One region of the Nocardioides oleivorans genome, then DNA from elsewhere that is predicted to be linked to it. Evidence: riboswitches for the same ligand, from Rfam matches in the RefSeq annotation. Region 1 holds a riboswitch; each other region holds the start of a gene.
The links. A riboswitch is a leader RNA that binds a small molecule or an ion and turns the genes downstream of it on or off. The one in region 1 is predicted to bind cobalamin.

Region 1 (4,442 bases):
GCTGCTCCTCGGCGAGCTCACCGACGCCGACGGCCGGCTGCGCGACCTGCACCTCAAGGGCTCCGGCCGTACGCCGTTCTCGCGCGGCGGCGACGGCTACGCGGCCGTCGGGCCGATGCTGCGCGAGCACGTGGTCAGCGAGGCGATGCACGCCCTCGGGATTCCGACGACCCGCTCGCTCGGCGTCGTCGCGACCGGACGACCCGTGCACCGCGAGACCGTGCTGCCGGGCGCCGTCCTCGCCCGGGTCGCCAGCAGCCACCTGCGCGTCGGCTCCTTCCAGTACGCCCGCGCCACCGACGACCTCGACCTGCTGCGCAGGCTCGCCGACCACGCCATCGCGCGGCACCACCCCGACGTCGCCGACGCCGAGCAGCCCCACCTCGCGCTCTTCGAGGCCGTGATGGCAGCGCAGGCGTCGCTCGTCGCGCAGTGGATGCTCGTCGGCTTCGTCCACGGCGTGATGAACACCGACAACATGACGATCTCCGGCGAGACCATCGACTACGGCCCGTGCGCCTTCATCGACGCGTTCGACCCGGCCACGGTCTTCAGCTCGATCGACACCGGCGGGCGCTACGCCTTCGGCAACCAGCCGGTGGTCGCGGAGTGGAACCTCGCGCGCTTCGCCGAGACCCTGCTCCCCCTCCTCGCCGAGGAGCAGGACGACGCGGTCGCCATCGCCACCGCCTCCCTCGGCCGGTTCCGCACGTCCTACTCCGAGGCGTGGTCGCGCGGGATGCGCGCCAAGCTCGGCCTCCCCGACGGGCTCCCCGACGAGGTCACCGCGGGGCTGGCCGGCGACCTGGTCGAGCTGATGCGCGACAACCACGTCGACCACACCGGATTCTTCCGGGCGCTCGGCGCAGCGGCCCGCGGCGACGCCGACGCGGCGCGCGGGCTCGTGCTCGACCTGGCGGCGTACGACGCCTGGGCCGCGCGCTGGCTCGCGCTCTCCCCCGACGCCGACGCGATGGACCGCGTGAACCCGGTCCACGTCCCGCGCAACCACCTCGTCGAGGAGGCACTGGACGCCGCCACGGGCGGTGACCTCGGCCCGCTCGACCGGCTGCTCGAGGCGGTCCGCCGGCCGTACGACGCACGTCCCGGGCTGGAGAGGTACGCCGAGCCCGCCCCGGAGTCGTTCGCCGGCTACCAGACCTTCTGCGGGACCTGACCCCACCCCGCTGTGACCGCTGTCTCGGGGTCCACGACCCACTCGGGTGGTATGGACCGGGGCCGGGACTGACAAGGTGTCGTCCATGGCTCGACGACGCACCCCCGAACCCGCCCCCACGCCTGCGCCCGTCCCGGCGCCGCCGTCGCGCGAGGAGACCATCGGCCACGGCCTGTCGTGGACGGCGCGGTGGAGCCTGCGCTTCGTCGGCATCGCCCTCGGGCTGGTGCTGGTCGGGCTCGTCGTCAAGTACGCCTGGGTGATCATCTTCCCGGTGCTGATGGCCCTGATCCTGTGCACCGTCCTGGCGCCGGTCGCCTCTTTCCTGCGCCGACGCCTCAAGCTCCCCAACGCGCTCGCCGCGGCGATCACCGTCCTCGGCGCCATCCTCGTGGTGGTCGGGGTCGGCTACACGATCGCCCCGTCCGTGGCCTCGCAGGGCGGCGACATCGTCGACAGCGCCAGCGAGGGGCTCCAGCACGTGCAGGACTGGGTGCAGAGCTCCGACTTCGTCTCCAAGGAGCAGATCGACGCCGGGCTCCAGGGGCTGCAGGAGAAGCTGACCGGGTCGGCCGGCACCATCGCCTCCGGCGTGCTGGTCGGGGTCTCCGCGATCACCAACGGGCTGGTCAACCTGGTGCTGGTCCTGATCCTGACCTTCCTGTTCGTCAAGGACGGCTCCCGGTTCCTGCCGTGGGTGCGCCGGCTCGCCGGCCCCACGGCCGGCCGGCACCTGGCCGAGGTCGGTGACCGCGCCTGGGCGACCCTGGGCGGCTTCATCAGGACCCAGGCCCTGGTGTCGCTCATCGACGCCGTCCTCATCGGTGGCGGCCTCCTGCTGATCGGCGTCCCGCTGGCCGTCCCGCTGGCCGTCCTCACCTTCTTCGCCGGGTTCGTGCCGATCGTCGGCGCCTTCGTCGCCGGCTCGATCGCCGTCCTCATCGCGCTGGTGTCCAACGGGCCCACCGGTGCGCTGCTGGCGCTCGCGCTCATCGTCGCCGTGCAGCAGGTGGAGGGCAACGTGCTGTCCCCAATCCTGCAGTCGAAGTCGATGAACCTCCACGCGGCCGTCGTCCTGCTGGCGGTCACCCTCGGCGGCACGCTGTTCGGGATCTCGGGCGCCTTCCTGGCCGTGCCCTTCACGGCCGTGCTGGCCGTCGTGCTGCGCTACCTCGACGAGGTCGTCGACGCGCGGACCAGGTCGCGCGTCGCGCCACGCACGGCCGAGGACTGACGACTGCCCTAGACTCGCCGCCAGACGCAGACCGGGAAGTCGGTGCAAGCCCGACACGGTCCTCGCCACTGTGACTGGGGAGCTGCGCCCGAACACGCCACTGGACCACACGTCCGGGAAGGCCGGGAACAGCGCTCGACCCAGGAGTCAGGAGACCGCCTGCGTCCATTTCCGCACACGACGATTCCACGAGAGATGGAGCGCAGGACTGATGGACCGACCCCTCGCACGAGCAGACCGACCCACCGTCACCGTCTGCCGCGGCTGCTGCTGCGGCACGACGAAGAAGCGGCCGCTGGTCGACCACGCCGCCCGGCTCGACGCCCTGCGCTCGATGCTCGGCGACACCGCGACCGTTCGTGTCACGGACTGCCTCGGCCCCTGCGAGCGCTCCGACGTCGTCGTGGTGAGCCCGTCGCCCGGCGCCCGCCGGGCCGGCGCGCGCCCGGTGTGGCTGGGCCTGCTCAACGGGCGCCACGAGGCCTCGGCGATCGCCGACTGGGTGCAGGCGGGTGGCCCGGGAGTCGCCGACCTGCCGGAGAGCCTGCGGCGCTCGCCGTTCCGGCCGTCCGCCACCGCGACGAAGGTGTGACCGTGCGGCACCTCGACACGGACCTGACGTCGCTGGCCGTCTTCCTCGTCGACCGGCTCACCGAGGACCTCGCCCGGCTCTGGGAGCGCGAGGCGGCGCGCGAGGGCGACCTGCTGCGGCCCGGTCTCGCCGCCCAGGTCGCGATCATCGACGAGGTCCTCGCGACCCTGCGATCGGGCCTGCTGCCGTCGCAGCGCGAGCTCCGGCTGCTGCTGCTCGGCTACGGCGCGCACCCCGACTACGACCCCGTCTGGGCGCAGCGGCTCAGTCGGCCGGCGTGAGCGGACGGCAACCGGTCAGCAGGTACTGCAGCACCACCTCGTGACCCGGCGCGACGCCGTGGGCGCGGTCGAGCTCGCGGACCTGCTCGAGCGGGGTCACGGCCACGTCGACCAGCCCGCCCCGGCGGAGGGCGTCGGCGACCTCCTCGATGGAGCGGGCGTCGGCCAGCGGCAGGTGGCCCTCGGGCCGCTCGCCGTAGAGCTCGCCGAGGCCGTCGGTGAACCACAGGCTGTCGGCCATCGCCACGACGCCGCCCGGTCGCAGCAGGCGCACCCAGCGCGCGACGGCCGTCTCCGGGTCGCGCAGGGTCCACATGACGTAGCGGCCGACGACCGCGTCGAAGGACTGCTCCGCGAAGTCCGGGTCGACGGCGTCGCCGGCGAGGAACCGGGGCGGAGTCACGTCGGAGGTCACGTCGGAGGTCGCGTCGGAGGTCGCGTCGGAGGCGGCGTCCCCGGCGGCGATCTCGAGCATCCCCGGCGAGAGGTCGATGCCCGTCACGCGGTGGCCGAGCCCGGCGACGAGCCGCGCCACGTGGCCGCTGCCGGTGCCCACGTCTAGCACGTCGGCCGGGGCGGCCGGGAGGGCCGCGGACCAGATGCCGCGCCACACCTCCAGGTCGAGGTCGCGACGCTCGGGACGTTGCTGGTAGGCGTCGTAGGCCGGGGCGCGACGGGTCCAGTAGTCGTTGATCGAGTGCTGGAGCTGCTGCTCGGTCATGCGGGTGCGGTCTCCCTCAGGTGATCGTGCTCGAACGGCTGGAACGGGTGGAAGAGCAGGTGGAGCTGGTCGCCGGTGCGCACGCGCTCGATGCCGATGCCGTAGACCGGCTCGAGGAGCTCGGGCACCAGGACGTCCTCGACCGGGCCGGTGGCGGCGATCCCGCCGTCGCCGAGCAGGACCAGGTCGTCGCAGTAGCGCGCAGCGAGGTTGAGGTCGTGCAGGACCACCACGACCGTGCGGTGCAGGTCGTGGGCCAGGTCGGCGACCAGCCCCAGGACCTCGTGCTGGAAGCGGATGTCGAGGTGGTTGGTCGGCTCGTCGAGGAGCAGGTGGGTGGCCTGCTGGGTGAGCGCGCGGGCGATCAGCACCCGCTGGCGCTCACCGCCGGACAGGCCGGCGAAGGGCCTCGCCGCCAGGTGCGAGGCACCGACCCG
Region 2 (4,442 bases), on a different contig from region 1:
TCGAGGAGAGCGGCACGCCGTCGAGGACGACCTCGCCCCTCGCGGCCGGACGTACGCCGGCGAGCGCCCGGAGCAGGGTCGACTTGCCGCTGCCGTTGGCGCCGACCAGCCCGAGCACCTCCCCCGGACGCACCTCGAGGTCGACCCCCGCCAGGATCGTGCGGCGGCCGATGGCGCACGAGACGTCACGCACCTCGAGGGCGGTCTTCGCCGCTGTCGGCGCAGCGACGTCGGCGGTGGTCATGACTCGCCTCCGAACCGGTAGGCCCGACGGCCCAGCAGCAGCAGGAAGATCGGGGCGCCGATCAGCCCGGTGACCACGCTCAGGGGGATCTCGGTCGGGCGTACGGCGACCCGGGTGATCACGTCGACCCACACCAGGAACAGCCCGCCCGCGAGCGCCGCCACCGGCAGGCTGGCGCGGTGTCGCGGGCCGACGAGGAGGCGCGAGAGGTGGGGCAGGACGAGACCGACGAACCCGATGCCCCCGGCGACCGCGACCAGGACGCCGACGAGCACGGAGAGCAGGACGAACAGTGCGATGCGCAGGGCGGGGACCGGGACACCGAGCGCAGCCGCCGTCTCGGGTCCGACCGCGAGGGCGTCGAGCCACCCGCTCGCCGACATCAGCAGCGCGAAGCAGGCGACCACCGTCACCAGCGGCAGCCACAGCTGGGCCCACGTGGTGCCCGACAGCGAGCCGAGGAGCCAGAACAGCACGGACTGCGCAGCCTGCGGCTCGGAGCTCTTGAACACCATGAAGCTGGCGATCGAGGAGAACGCAGCCGACAGCACCGTCCCGGTGAGCACCAGGCGCAGCGGCGTCAGACCGCCCTGGAGCAGGGCGATGCCGAACACGATCGCGGAGGCCGCCAGCGCGCCGAGGAGCGCACCGACCGACAGCGCCCACGTCCCGGCGCCCGAGAGCACGCCGAGGGTGATGACGGCCGTGGCACCGACGCTCGCGCCCGAGGAGACACCCAGGAGGTACGGGTCGGCCAGGGGGTTGCGGACGAGCGTCTGGATGCCGGCCCCGGCGACCGCGAGGCCCGCACCGACCACGAACCCGAGCAGGGTCCGCGGCAGCCGGAGCTCCCACACGATCGCGTCGTACGCCGGGTCCCGCGGGCCGTCGCCGAAGCGGGCCGCCAGCGCCTCGACGACGACGCCGACCGGAAGCGGCTCGGCACCGAAGCCGGTCGAGACCACCGCCGTGACCAGGATCGCCGGGACGAGGACGACGAGCGCGACCGGGACGGGGACACGCCTCGGGGCGCGGCGCGGGGGCGCAGCACGGAGCTGGTGCAAAGGGGGGCCTGCCGGTGTCGGGAGCTCAGATCGCGAAGCTCGTGTGATGGACCGAACCAGCAGGTTTTCGGACTCGGGGTCAACCGGACGAAGCGCCTTCCCAGACCTCTCGGTCCAGTGGCTGTGTGCTTCGCCCGTCGCCTCTTACCGCTGCGCGACAGTTCCGGATTCTCACCGGATTCCCTCACCCGACGTGCGGGTGTGACTGGCTCGCGGTCAATCTACACACGCGACCCCGGGGGCGCCACGCCCCGGCCCACGCCCCGCCGCCCGTCAGCGCAGGCCGCTGGACGTGAAGCCCTGCACGAAGAACCGCTGGAAGATCACGAACAGCACCAGCATCGGCGCGACGTTGACCAGCGCGTACGCCATCGTCGCGGTGTAGTCGGGCCCGTACTGGCCCTGGAGGTAGAGCAGGCCGATCGGCAGGGTGAACAGCTCGTTGTCCTTGAGGGCGATCAACGGCCAGGCGAAGTCGTTCCACGACGACAGCAGGCTCATGAAGAACAGCACGGCGACGAGCGGCTTGGCGTTGGGCAGGACGATGCGGCTGAAGGTCCGCCACTCCCCTGCCCCGTCGAGCCGGGCCGCGTCGAGCAGGTCACGAGGGATCCCCAGGAAGAACTGGCGCGCCAGGAACATCCCGAGCGCCGAGGCCGAGGTGGGCAGGATGACCGCCCAGTAGGTGCCGTAGAGCTGCAGCTCGGTGACGAGTCGGAACAGCGCCACCATGATGACCTGGACCGGCAGCACGAGCGTGCCGAGTGCGAGCACGAAGAGCGGGCTCGCCCCGCGGAAGCGCAGGTGCGCGAAGGCGTACCCGGCCATCAGGTTCGTGACCACCGTCAGGACGGCCACCGACAAGGAGACGGCCACGGAGTTGCCGAACCAGGTCCCGACCGGGAACGCCTCCAGCACGCGGCGGAAGTTGTCGGTGGTCAGGTCGCTGGGCAGGACGCCGACGCGACCACCCAGCAGGTCGCGGCGGCTCGAGAGCGCGACGACGACCATCCAGTACAGGGGGAACACGAGGACGAGGGCGACGACCGAGGCGGCGACGGTCCGGAGGAGCTTCATGCCTCACCGTCCCGTCCGCGGTTGAGGCGCCACTGGAGCGTCGTGAAGGCGAGGGTCGCGACCAGCAGCACCATGCCGACGGCCGCGGCGTAGCCCTGGTCGCGCTGGGTGAAGCCCTGCTCGTAGGCGTAGGTCACCAGCACCGAGGTCGAGTCCTCGGGACCGCCGCCGGTGAGGACGAAGACGAGGTCGAACACCTGGAAGGAGTAGATGACGTTGATGATGACGAGGAAGAAGGTCGCGGGTCGCAGCGCGGGGATGGTGACGTGCCTGAGCCGCTGCACCCACGACGCGCCGTCGAGCATCGCCGACTCGTGCAGCTGCGGGTCGGTGCCCTGCAGGGCCGTGAGGTAGATGAGCATGTTGAAGCCGACCCGCCACCACAGCGTCACGAGCACCACGGATGCGAACGCCCACGGACCGTCGGACTGCCAGGCCGGCTCCGAGAGGCCGAAGGACGCGAGGATGCTGTTGAGGACCCCGGTGTTCTCGTCGAAGAACAGCAGCCCCACGAGCGCCGTGGCCACCCCGGAGACCGCCATGGGCAGGATCAGCACGGTGCGGAAGAGCGGTCGCGCCGGCAGCGCCGCGTCGAGGAGCAGGGCCGCGGCGAGCCCGAGACCGATCGACAACGGCGTGACGACCACCGTGAACACCAGGGTGTTGAGGCTGGCCCGCCAGAACCGGGAGTCGCCGAGCAGCCGCGCGTAGTTGTCGAGGCCGATCCACGCACCCTGGCCGAACCCGTCGGTGCTCTGGAAGCTGATCACGACCGCCCACGCGAGCGGGAGGAAGACGAACAGTCCCAGCAGGAGTGCCGTCGGCGCGACGAAGGCGTACGCCGCGCGGGCCTCGACCCGAGCCGCCTGCCTCATCCGGCCGTTGCCTCCCCGATCCCCGAGGCGAGGCCGCGGATCGTGGCCTCCGTGCCCTGACCGCCGACGAAGGCTGCTTCAAGCTGGTCCTGCAGGACGGTGATGATGCTCGCCATCGAGGGCGAGGCGACCTGTCCGGAGTCCTGGGCCTGGACGGTGCTCGCCTGACCGACGAACACCGGCGACAGCTCGGGTCGGACCGCGAACTCGATGCCGCCCTCGACCAGGTCGGCGCGGGTCGGCAGGAGCGAGGCGCCCGCGCAGAACTGGCGCATCTGCTCGGCCTGGGTGACGTGGTCGAAGAACGCCGCGACGAGCTCGGGGTCGGCGTCGCGGGTGGCGACGAGCGCGTTGCCGCCGAAGTCGCCGCCGGCGCGGACGTTGCGCGGGGAGTACGTCGCCCCCCACTCGAAGTCGACCGTCGCCTCGGTGTCGGGCACCAGGAAGGCTCCGCCGAAGGTCATCGCCACGGTCTCGCCGTACCAGAGGTCGGCTGCGTAGGTGGTGGCCTTCACCGACGAGTTCGGCGGCACGAGGCGGTCCGGGAAGAACCGTTGGGTGAACTCCACCGCGGCTCGACCTGCGTCGGAGTCGATCGCGGGGGTGAGGAGGTCGTCCTCGAGGAACCGGCCGTCGGCCTCGAAGAGCCAGCTCAGCCACCGCGTGACGCCGTTGCCCTGCCAGTTGTAGGCGAAGGGGAACTTGTCGTCGGGAAGCGACCTGCGCAGCCGCCTGGCCACCTCGTCGAACTGGTCCCAGGTCCATGCCTCGTCGAGAGCCGTGGGCACCGCGTCGATGCCGGCCGTCTCCAGCGCCTGCTTGTTGTAGAGGATCACCGAGGTGTCGGTGTGGTGCGGGACGCCGAACGGCGAGCCGCCGTTCTGCACGGCCGCCCAGGCCTGGGGGGTGAAGCGGTCGGAGAAGCCGCTGTCGAGGTGGTCGGTGAGGTCGAGCAGCTGGCCCGCGCCCGCGTAGGCGCCGAACGAGTAGTACGGCACCCGGAACACGTCGGGTGCGTTGCCGGCCTGGATCTGGGCGTCGACGTTGGTGAACATCTGCTCGTAGGGCACCGCGTTCAGCTGCACGCTGGTTCCGGGGTTGGCCTTCTCGAAGGAGTCGATGGCGGACCGGAATCCGGCGAGCTCGCTCTCGGTGCCCCAGGTCGTGAAGGTGAGCGTGCGC
Region 3 (4,442 bases), on a different contig from region 1:
CCTTGATGCGCCTGTAGTTGGTGCGCATGTCGTCGGCGGCGGGCGCGCCGTCGAGGTCGCGGCCGTAGGCGAAGCCGCCCCAGGCCGTGTAGACCTCGGCGAGGTCCTGGTCGCTGCGCCAGTTGCCGGACTCGACGACCTGGAGGATGCCGGCGCCGTACGACCCGGGCTTGGAGCCGAAGATGCGCGTGGTCGAGCGGCGCTCGTCGCCGTGCTCGGCGAGGTCGGCGCGGGTGTGCGCGCGGACGTAGTTCTGCTCGTCCGGCTCGTCGAGCGAGGCGACCAGCCGGACGGCGTCGTCGAGCATCGAGACCACGTGCGGGAAGGCGTCGCGGAAGAAGCCGGAGATCCGGACCGTGACGTCGATGCGCGGGCGGCCGAGCTCGTCGAGCGGGATGACCGTGAGGTCGTTGACGCGGCGCGAGGCCGGGTCCCACTCGGGGCGCACGCCCATCAGCGCGAGCACCTCGGCGATGTCGTCGCCGGACGTCCGCATCGCGCTGGTGCCCCAGACGGACAGGCCGACCGACTCGGGGTAGCCGCCGGTCTCGTCGACGTACTTCGCGACGAGCGACTCGGCCATCGCCATGCCGGTCTGCCAGGCCAGGCGCGACGGCACCGCGCGCGGGTCGACGGTGTAGAAGTTGCGGCCGGTCGGGAGCACGTTGACCAGCCCGCGCAGCGGCGAGCCGGACGGGCCGGCGGCGATGAAGCCGCCGTCGAGCGCGTGCACGACGGCGTCCATCTCGTCGGTGGTGCGGGCGAGGCGAGGCACGACCTGGGTGGCCGCGAACTCCAGCACCCGCTGGACCTCGGGGTCGTCGTGGAGCGTGGCCGCTGCGGCGACGTCCCAGTCGGCGGCGTCCATCGCCTGCACGAGCTCACGGGCCTTGGCCTCGATCGCGTCGACGGCGGTGGTGGCCTCGGCGCCCTCCTTCAGGCCGAGCGCTGCCCGGAGGCCCGGCACCGCCTGGGCCTGCCCGCCGAAGACCTGCGAGGCACGCATGATCGCGAGCACCAGGTTGACCCGGGCCTCGCCGGCCGGGGCGTCGCCGAGGATGTGCAGGCCGTCGCGGATCTGGGCGTCCTTGATCTCGCAGAGCCAGCCGTCGACGTGCATGATGAAGTCGTCGAACGACTCGTCGTCCGGCTGCTCGTCGAGGCCGAGGTCGCGGTGCATCTCGGCGGCGTGCATGAGCTGCCAGATCTCGCCGCGGATCGCCGGCAGCTTGGCCGGGTCCATCGCGGCGATGTTGGCGTGCTCGTCGAGGAGCTGCTCGAGCCGGGCGATGTCGCCGTAGGACTCCGCGCGCGCCATCGGCGGCACGAGGTGGTCGACGATCGTGGCGTGTGCGCGGCGCTTGGCCTGCGCGCCCTCACCGGGGTCGTTGACGAGGAACGGGTAGATCATCGGCAGGTTGCCGAGCGCCGCGTCGGTGCCGCAGGAGGCCGACAGCGCGGCGTTCTTGCCGGGCAGCCACTCGAGCGAGCCGTGCTTGCCGAGGTGCACGACGGCGTCGGCCCCGAAGCCCTGCTCGAGCCAGCGGTAGGCGCCCATGTAGTGGTGGGTCGGAGCCAGGTCGGGGTCGTGGTAGATCGCGATCGGGTTCTCGCCGAAGCCGCGCGGCGGCTGGATGATCAGCACCACGTTGCCGGCCTGCACGGTCGCGAGGACGAGCTCGCCGGCGTCGTTGGTGAAGAGCGACCCGGTGCCCTCGCCCCAGGCCTCGACCATGTCGGCCTTCAGGTCCTCGGGCAGGTCGGCGGTCCAGTCGGCGTACTGCTCCGGCGTGATCCGCACGTGCGCGTCGATCAGCTGCGCGTGCGTCAGCCACTCCTCGTCCTGGCCGCCCGCCTCGATGAGCGAGTGGATCAGCGCGTCGCCCTTCTCGGTGTCGGTGGCGTCGCGCTCGAGGATGTCGGTGACGACGTTGTCGGCGCCGAGGTCGTAGCCCTCCGCCCGCAGCCGGTTGAGCATTCGGATCGCGGAGACGGGGGTGTCGAGGCCGACGGCGTTGCCGATGCGGGCGTGCTTGGTGGGGTACGCCGACAGCACGAGCGCGAGCCGCTTCTCGGCGTTCGGGAGGGAGCGGAGGCGGGCCTGCTTGACCGCGATGCCGGCCACGCGCGCGCAGCGCTCGGCGTCGGCGACGTAGTGCGGCAGCCCGTCGGAGTCGACCTCCTTGAAGGAGAACGGCGCGGTGATGATGCGGCCGTCGAACTCGGGGATCGCGATCTGGGTCGCCGAGTCGAGCGGGCTGACGCCGTCGTCGGAGGCGAGCCACTCCTCGCGGCTGCTCGTGAGGCACAGGCCCTGGATGATCGGGATGTCGAGCGCCGACATCCGCGCCACGTCCCACGACTCGTCGTCGCCGCCCGCGCTGGCGCTCGCGGGCGTGCTGCCGCCGGCCGCGAGCACGGTGACGATCAGCGCGTCGAGCGAGCCGAAGGCGTCGTACAGCTCGTCGGGCGCGGAGCGCAGGGAGCCCGCGAAGATCGGGACGCCGACCGCGTGGCCGGTCGCGTCGACCGCGTCGGCGAGCGCGTGGGCGAAGGCGGTGTTGCCGCTCGCCTCGTGGGCGCGGTAGTAGAGCACCCCGACCCGGGCCTTGCCCTCCGCGACCGTCTCGGCCTGCGGGCGGGTGGCGTACCCCCACTGCGGCAGCACCGCGGGCGGCTCGAAGCCCTCGCCGGTGAGCAGGACGGTGTCGGAGAGGAAGGCGTGGAGCTGGGTGAGGTTCTCCGGGCCGCCCTCGGCGAGGTAGCGGTGCGCCTCGGCCGCGACGCCCATCGGCACCGACGACAGCTCCATCAGCTCGGCGCTCGGCGACTGCTCCCCGCCGAGGACGACGACGGGCATGCCGGTCGCGGCGACACGGGTGAAGCCGGAGCAGAGGTCCTGCGGCGAGCCGAGCAGCCGGCCGATGACGAGGTCGCAGCCCTCGATCACCGCGGCCATCGACTGGTGGCCGGGCCGCGCCGGGTTGGCGAGGACGTAGTCGGCGCCGGACGCCCGGGCGCTCAGCAGGTCGGTGTCGGACGTGGACAGGAGTGCGATGCGCACGATTTCCTCCAGGGGGGTTCTCGCCCCTCGTTCGTCGGATCCCGCGTGGCTCAGTGTCTGGCTCGGCCCACCGGTTGGCGGGCCTGACAGTGGCGGAACCGCCCCGGACTCGCACCGGGTTCCTGGTCCCACGCAGGTGGCTGCCGCGAGCCTACTGCCACACTCGGCCCATGACCGAGCGCACCCGAGGCGACCTCTGCCCGGGCGTCTTCCGACCGTGGCCGGCGGACGACGGAGCGCTCGTCCGGCTGCGCCTCCCGGGCGGTCACCTCTCGCGCTCGACACTGCTGTCGCTGGTCGCGGTCGCGGAGGAGTACGGCGACGGGCAGGTCCACCTGACCAAGCGGGCGAACCTCCAGCTGCGCGCGCTGCCCTGCTCCGGTGCTTCGCTGCCGGACGAGGTGGTCTCCGCGATCCGCGACACCGGGCTGCTGCCCCACCCGGCGCACGAGCTCGTCCGCAACGTGATGGCCTCACCGCTGTCGGGCTTGGTCGGCGGACGCGCGGACCTGCGCCCCGTCGTCGCCGAGCTCGACGCGCGCATGTGCGCCACACCGTCGCTGGCGTCGCTGCCCGGCCGCTTCCTCTTCGTCCTCGACGACGGCCGCGGCGACCTCGCCGGGCGCTCGACCGACCTCGGCCTGGTCGCGCTCTCCCCGGGCGAGGTGCAGCTGCGGATCGGGTCGTCGGCCTGGGGCCCGGTCGTCCCGCTCACCGAGGCCGCCGCCCGCCTCAACGGGCTGGCCCGCGCCTTCCAGCAGGTCCGGGGCCGCGGCGACGACGCCGCCTGGCACGTCGACGAGCTCCCGGTCGCCCTCCCCTCGCAGGACCCCGACCCCCGCGCCCTCGTCGCCTCCGACCCCCCGCCCCCGGGCGAGGTCGCGCAAGGAGTCGTGCACGTCCCGATCGAGGGTGGCGTGCTCGACCGAAAGCTCTCGGTCACGCTGCCGGAGGCGCTGGTCGTGACCCCGTGGAAGTCCCTGATCGCTCTCGGGTGACCCACCCGCCACCCGGGTGGGGAACCGTCGGGTTCCCGCCGGCCGGTTACGCCAACCCGACCGTTCCCCACTCGCCGCTGGCTGAGCAGCGAGCGATCACGCCACGCAGATGACGCCCCGGTTGCCCTCCTGGTCGGCGATCACCGTCAGCCCGGGCGCCTGCGAGTCGTCCACGACCGTGCCGCCGGCAGCGAGGGCGGCGGCCACCCGAGCGTCGCGCGCCTCCGCAGCGACGTACACCTCCACGTGGAACCGCTGCCCCGGAGCGGCGTCCTCGTCGAGGTCGTCGAACCACAGGTTCGCCACCCGGTTCGACCCGTCGCGCACCTCGTCGGAGGGTGACCCGCGCCCCTGGGAGGCGAGGTCGCCGGTGAGCAGGG
Region 4 (4,442 bases), on a different contig from region 1:
CGGCTCAACCGTACGAGGGCCGAAGCAGCAATGGTGCCCTGGCCCTCGCCTCACCGGACAACCCGAAGATCGATCTCACTCTCCGGTTCGCAAGACCCATCCCCCTGTCCGAGACGCGTTCCATGCGCAAGGCGCTAGAGATGGCCACAAACGACCTCCATCTGCTGTGCGATGGCGAAAAGGTTCACGGTCTCGCAAAGATTCGAGACACGTATTCATCCGCGGACGAGGATATTTTCAGTTTCGTTGTCGTGGCTCGCGGTGCCTGGGAACTGCGTCATCACCTAGACAGGCTTCTCCGCGTCGAGAACACGCGCCCTACCTTCCCTCAACCATCCATCGATCCCGATGCCTTCAAGAGCATCGCCCGTCGCGTATTTTCCAGTTCTGTCCCAGCCGATGCGGAAAGACTGTGGGATCTCGCGGACCACGCATCCAAGGCTTCGCACGGCACGATCCTCGTCGTGCACAACGACGCACCGGGGGAGGCCGCACGGCTCGCTCCCCAAGCGCAGCAGGTTGCGCCGGGGCACCTCAACCCTGAACTCATCGACGCAATCACGCGCATCGACGGGGCGGTACTCGTGGATCCCGCGGGCGAATGCCACGCCATCGGGGTGATTCTCGACGGTGAAGCCACCGGAGACGGAGACCCGGCGAGAGGAGCCAGATACAACTCAGCAGTGCGCTATGCGAAAGCCAACGATCGGAACTGCATGGTCGTCATCGTGAGCGAAGACGGAATGATCAACGTGCTCCCAGACCTCCGCCGTCAAGTCACGCGCGCCGGAATCGAAGAGGTGGTACGGAAGGTCGAGGCCGCTGTCACGAACGACCCTGAGGATGGTGTGTTCAACAGGCGGTGGCGGCACATCGAGTCCGTTGCCTTCTACCTTTCCGCCGACCAGTGCGACCGGGCAAATGACGCTCGCGAGCAAGTTGAAGCCAAGCGCAGTAGGCATGCGAAGCGCGAATCGAATGACGGCCTTGGACACATCCTCAACGTCTCCTGGAAGAGGCTTACTCCAAACGCCGCGATGGACGCCACGTACTTCTATGAGGGCTGCAGTTAGAGGTCGGCTGCCAGAGCGGACTCAGATACATCGGAACTGTGGCGCGCCCGCAACAGAGGTCGCAGGGGGTTTGGGGCGCAGGAGCCCTCAGTTGACGAGTACTTCCTGAAGCTTGCATGCCGCCGCCCGTGCATCTCTGAATGAACACTGGGCGCTCGCCTAGCGAGGGTCAGCGCATCACTCTGGGCTACTCGTCGACGGTTGGATGTGCGGCATTCTGGGCGGATCGCAGCAGGTCCTGCGCTTCAGACTGGCGCTCGATCTAGAGCCCACTGAGTGACCCTGCGCGCGGGCGTCCACCCAGTGAAGGTCCCTACTGGCGCCGCGGTCTCGACCCCGATCCGAGTCAGCTCGCCGCCGTGGTCGGCGTACGCCTTGGCGAGCAACGTCTCGGTCTCGAGGGTGACGCCGTGAACGACGAGGCGGCCGCCTGGCTTCAACGCGGCGAGGCAGGTGTCCAGGACGCCTTCACGAGTGGCGCCGCCCCCGATGAAGATCGCGTCCGGGGCTTCGAGATCTGACAGTGCTGACGGAGCTCGGCCTTCGACGACCTGGAGGTCGGGGACGCCGAGAGCCTGAGCGTTCCGCGCAATTCGAGCCGCACGCTCGGGGTCGGACTCGATGGCGATCGTGCGGCATGTCGGGTGGGCGCGCATCCACTCGATGCCGACCGAGCCGGCACCCGCGCCGACGTCCCAGAGGATTTGCCCGGGGGCGGGCATGAGGCGGGCGAGCGCGGAGGCGCGGAGGTCTCGCTTGGTGAGCTGGCCGTCGTTCTCGAAGGCCGAGTCCGGCAGTCCGGGCGCCCAGGAGGCCAAGCCGTTTCCGGACACCCCGATGGCAATGATGTTCAACGCGGGAGACGCGACCGACCACGAGGAAGCGACGCCTGACCGAACACTTTCGGTCGACGAGCCGAGGTCCCCGAGGACCGTGAAAGAAGAGGCACCCCACCCGGCAGAGGTCAGCAACGACGCCACCGCAGCGGGTGTCGAGGCATCCGACGAGAGCACCAGGATCCGGCGGCCCGGTGCTAGGGCTAGCACCAGACGTTCCAAGGGACGACCAACAAGCGAAACGACCTCGCAGGACTCGGAAGACCATCCCATCCGCGCCCGAGCCAGTGCCACCGACGAGATGGCGGGCACCACCCGCACCGGAGCGCCGTACTCCAAGAGCGTCGTTGCGATCCCCGACACCAGCGGGTCACCGGAGGCAAGCGCGACGACCGGGCGACCGGCGTACTCAGCGAGCAGCGCAGGCAGAGAAGCAGCCAACGGCGAGGGCCACGACACCCGCACCTGACCGCCGACGGAGGGCACCAGGGAGAGGTGTCGCGAGCCGCCCCAGAGCACCGACGCCTCCAGCACCAGCGACTGCGACGACGGGGAGAGCGAGACCCAGCCGTCGGCGCCGATCCCGACGACCACGATCTCCGTGGGCACACCAGTGGACGACATGGCCGCAGACGCTATCGTGACGCGGACAAGGCGAGAGGTGCCCCGAAGCTTGGGGAGAATCTGGGAAGCCGGTGAAAGTCCGGCACAGGGCCCGCTGCGGTGACTCGAGACGTCGAACATGACGATCCGGGAAGTCCGAAGACCGGCCTCCCGTCGACCAGTTCCAACCTGGCAACGAGAGCGGGAGCCCCCATGCCACAGCAGTACCCCCTCTGCGCAGTCGTCGGCAGCGACGACATGACGCTCGCCCTCCTCCTCACCACGATCTCCCCCGAGGTCGGCGGCGTGCTCGTGCGCGGCGAGAAGGGCACGGCCAAGTCCACCACCGTCCGCGCCCTCGCCACCGTGCTGCCGCCCATCGAGGTGGTCGCCGGCGACCGGTTCTCCTCCGCCCCCGGCGAGACGTCACCCGACGGAGCCTGGGGCAGCGACGCGGAGACCGAGACCCGGCCCGTACGCCTCGTCGAGCTCCCCGTCGGCGCCACCGAGGACCGCGTGCTCGGCTCGCTGCACCTCTCCAAGGTGCTGGCCGACGGCGTCGCCGAGTACGAGCCCGGCCTGCTCGCCCGCGCGCACCGCGGCATCCTCTACGTCGACGAGGTCAACCTCCTCCACGACCATCTCGTCGACCTGCTGCTCGACGCCGCCGCGATGGGCCGCTCCACCGTCGAGCGCGACGGCGTCTCGGTCGCCCACGCCGCCCGCTTCGTGCTCGTCGGCACCATGAACCCCGAGGAGGGTGAGCTCCGCCCCCAGCTCCTCGACCGCTTCGGCCTCACCGTCGAGATCGCCGCACCGCGCGACCCGCAGCTGCGCGCCGAGGTCGTCCGCCGCCGGCTCGCCTTCGACGCCGACCCCGACGCCTTCGTCGAGTCGTACGCCGACGCCGAGCGCGCGCTGACCGACCGGATCGCCGCCGCCCGCAAGCTGCTCCCCGAGGTCGAGCTGACCGACGCGGTGCTGACCAAGGTCGCTGAGGTGTGCGCCGCCTTCGAGGTCGACGGGATGCGCGCCGACATCGTCACCACGCGCACCGCGATCGCCAACGCGGCCTGGAACGGACGGACCCACGTCACCCGGGCAGACATCCGTCAGGCGGCGCTGCTGGCGCTGCCCCACCGGCGGCGGCGGAACCCGTTCGATGCTCCCGGGCTCGACGAGGAGCTGCTCGACCAGGTTCTCGGGGACGAGGAGCCGGACCCTGAGCCGCCGCTTCCGCCGGAGCCGGACGGTGATGGCGGAGGCGACGACCAGGCGCCGGAGTCCGATCAGGGCGATGGTCCGGACGCCGGGTCGGATGGATCGGGTTTCGAGACGGGCGCAGAGCGCCCTCCTCAACCAACGGCGGAAAGCGCAGAGCGCCCTCCTCAACCGACGGATCAGCAGGAGGACCCGGGTTTCGACACGGGCGCAGAGCGCCCTCCTCAACCAGCGGATGGTTCGGGCGCCGGGCAGACGTCGGTCATTGGAGCTGCGGACCCCTACAAGGTGAAGCGGTTCGAGGTCCACGGCACGGGCGCCGGGGAGTCGGGCAAGCGGAGCCGCGCGCTGACGAGCAACGGGCGCCGGATCGGGGCCGACCCGACCGGCAACGGCGGGCTGCACCTGATCGAGACGATCCGGGCAGCGGCTCCTCACCAACAGGCACGAGGGCGCCAGGGTGGTCGGATCCTCTTCCAGGACGGCGATCTGAGGACGGCACGACGTGAGGGACGCGAGGCCAACCTCGTCCTCTTCTGCGTCGACGCGAGCGGATCGATGGCCGCGAAGAAGCGGATGGAGCAGGTGAAGACCGCGATCCTCAGCCTGCTGCTCGACGCCTACCAGCGCCGCGACAAGGTCGGGCTGGTCACCTTCCGCGCCGACAGCGCCGAGGTCGCGCTGCCGCCGACCCACTCGGTCGACATCG

Region 2: it holds a riboswitch for cobalamin, as region 1 does, so the genes downstream of both, EUA93_RS10470 (FecCD family ABC transporter permease) here and EUA93_RS18510 ((2Fe-2S) ferredoxin domain-containing protein) in region 1, are expected to answer to the same signal.
Region 3: it holds a riboswitch for cobalamin, as region 1 does, so the genes downstream of both, cobN (cobaltochelatase subunit CobN) here and EUA93_RS18510 ((2Fe-2S) ferredoxin domain-containing protein) in region 1, are expected to answer to the same signal.
Region 4: it holds a riboswitch for cobalamin, as region 1 does, so the genes downstream of both, EUA93_RS08790 (magnesium chelatase subunit D family protein) here and EUA93_RS18510 ((2Fe-2S) ferredoxin domain-containing protein) in region 1, are expected to answer to the same signal.

The regions. Positions count from the first base shown of each region.
Region 1 is NZ_SDWT01000002.1:607,674-612,115, forward strand. Features, by position in the region: gene EUA93_RS18500 (protein adenylyltransferase SelO) at 1-1,177, shown strand, start outside; gene EUA93_RS18505 (AI-2E family transporter) at 1,263-2,411, shown strand; cobalamin riboswitch at 2,444-2,569, shown strand; gene EUA93_RS18510 ((2Fe-2S) ferredoxin domain-containing protein) at 2,623-3,003, shown strand; gene EUA93_RS18515 (hypothetical protein) at 3,006-3,284, shown strand; gene EUA93_RS18520 (class I SAM-dependent methyltransferase) at 3,268-4,005, opposite strand; gene EUA93_RS18525 (ABC transporter ATP-binding protein) at 4,002-4,442, opposite strand, start outside.
Region 2 is NZ_SDWT01000001.1:2,184,121-2,188,562, reverse strand. Features, by position in the region: gene EUA93_RS10475 (ABC transporter ATP-binding protein) at 1-244, opposite strand, end outside; gene EUA93_RS10470 (FecCD family ABC transporter permease) at 241-1,224, opposite strand; cobalamin riboswitch at 1,350-1,533, opposite strand; gene EUA93_RS10465 (carbohydrate ABC transporter permease) at 1,582-2,385, opposite strand; gene EUA93_RS10460 (carbohydrate ABC transporter permease) at 2,382-3,260, opposite strand; gene EUA93_RS10455 (ABC transporter substrate-binding protein) at 3,257-4,442, opposite strand, start outside.
Region 3 is NZ_SDWT01000001.1:1,884,219-1,888,660, reverse strand. Features, by position in the region: gene cobN (cobaltochelatase subunit CobN) at 1-3,064, opposite strand, end outside; cobalamin riboswitch at 3,095-3,241, opposite strand; gene EUA93_RS08935 (nitrite reductase) at 3,235-4,062, shown strand; gene EUA93_RS08930 (4a-hydroxytetrahydrobiopterin dehydratase) at 4,159-4,442, opposite strand, start outside.
Region 4 is NZ_SDWT01000001.1:1,852,755-1,857,196, reverse strand. Features, by position in the region: gene EUA93_RS08800 (diadenylate cyclase) at 1-1,073, shown strand, start outside; gene cbiE (precorrin-6y C5,15-methyltransferase (decarboxylating) subunit CbiE) at 1,319-2,533, opposite strand; cobalamin riboswitch at 2,552-2,698, shown strand; gene EUA93_RS08790 (magnesium chelatase subunit D family protein) at 2,726-4,442, shown strand, end outside.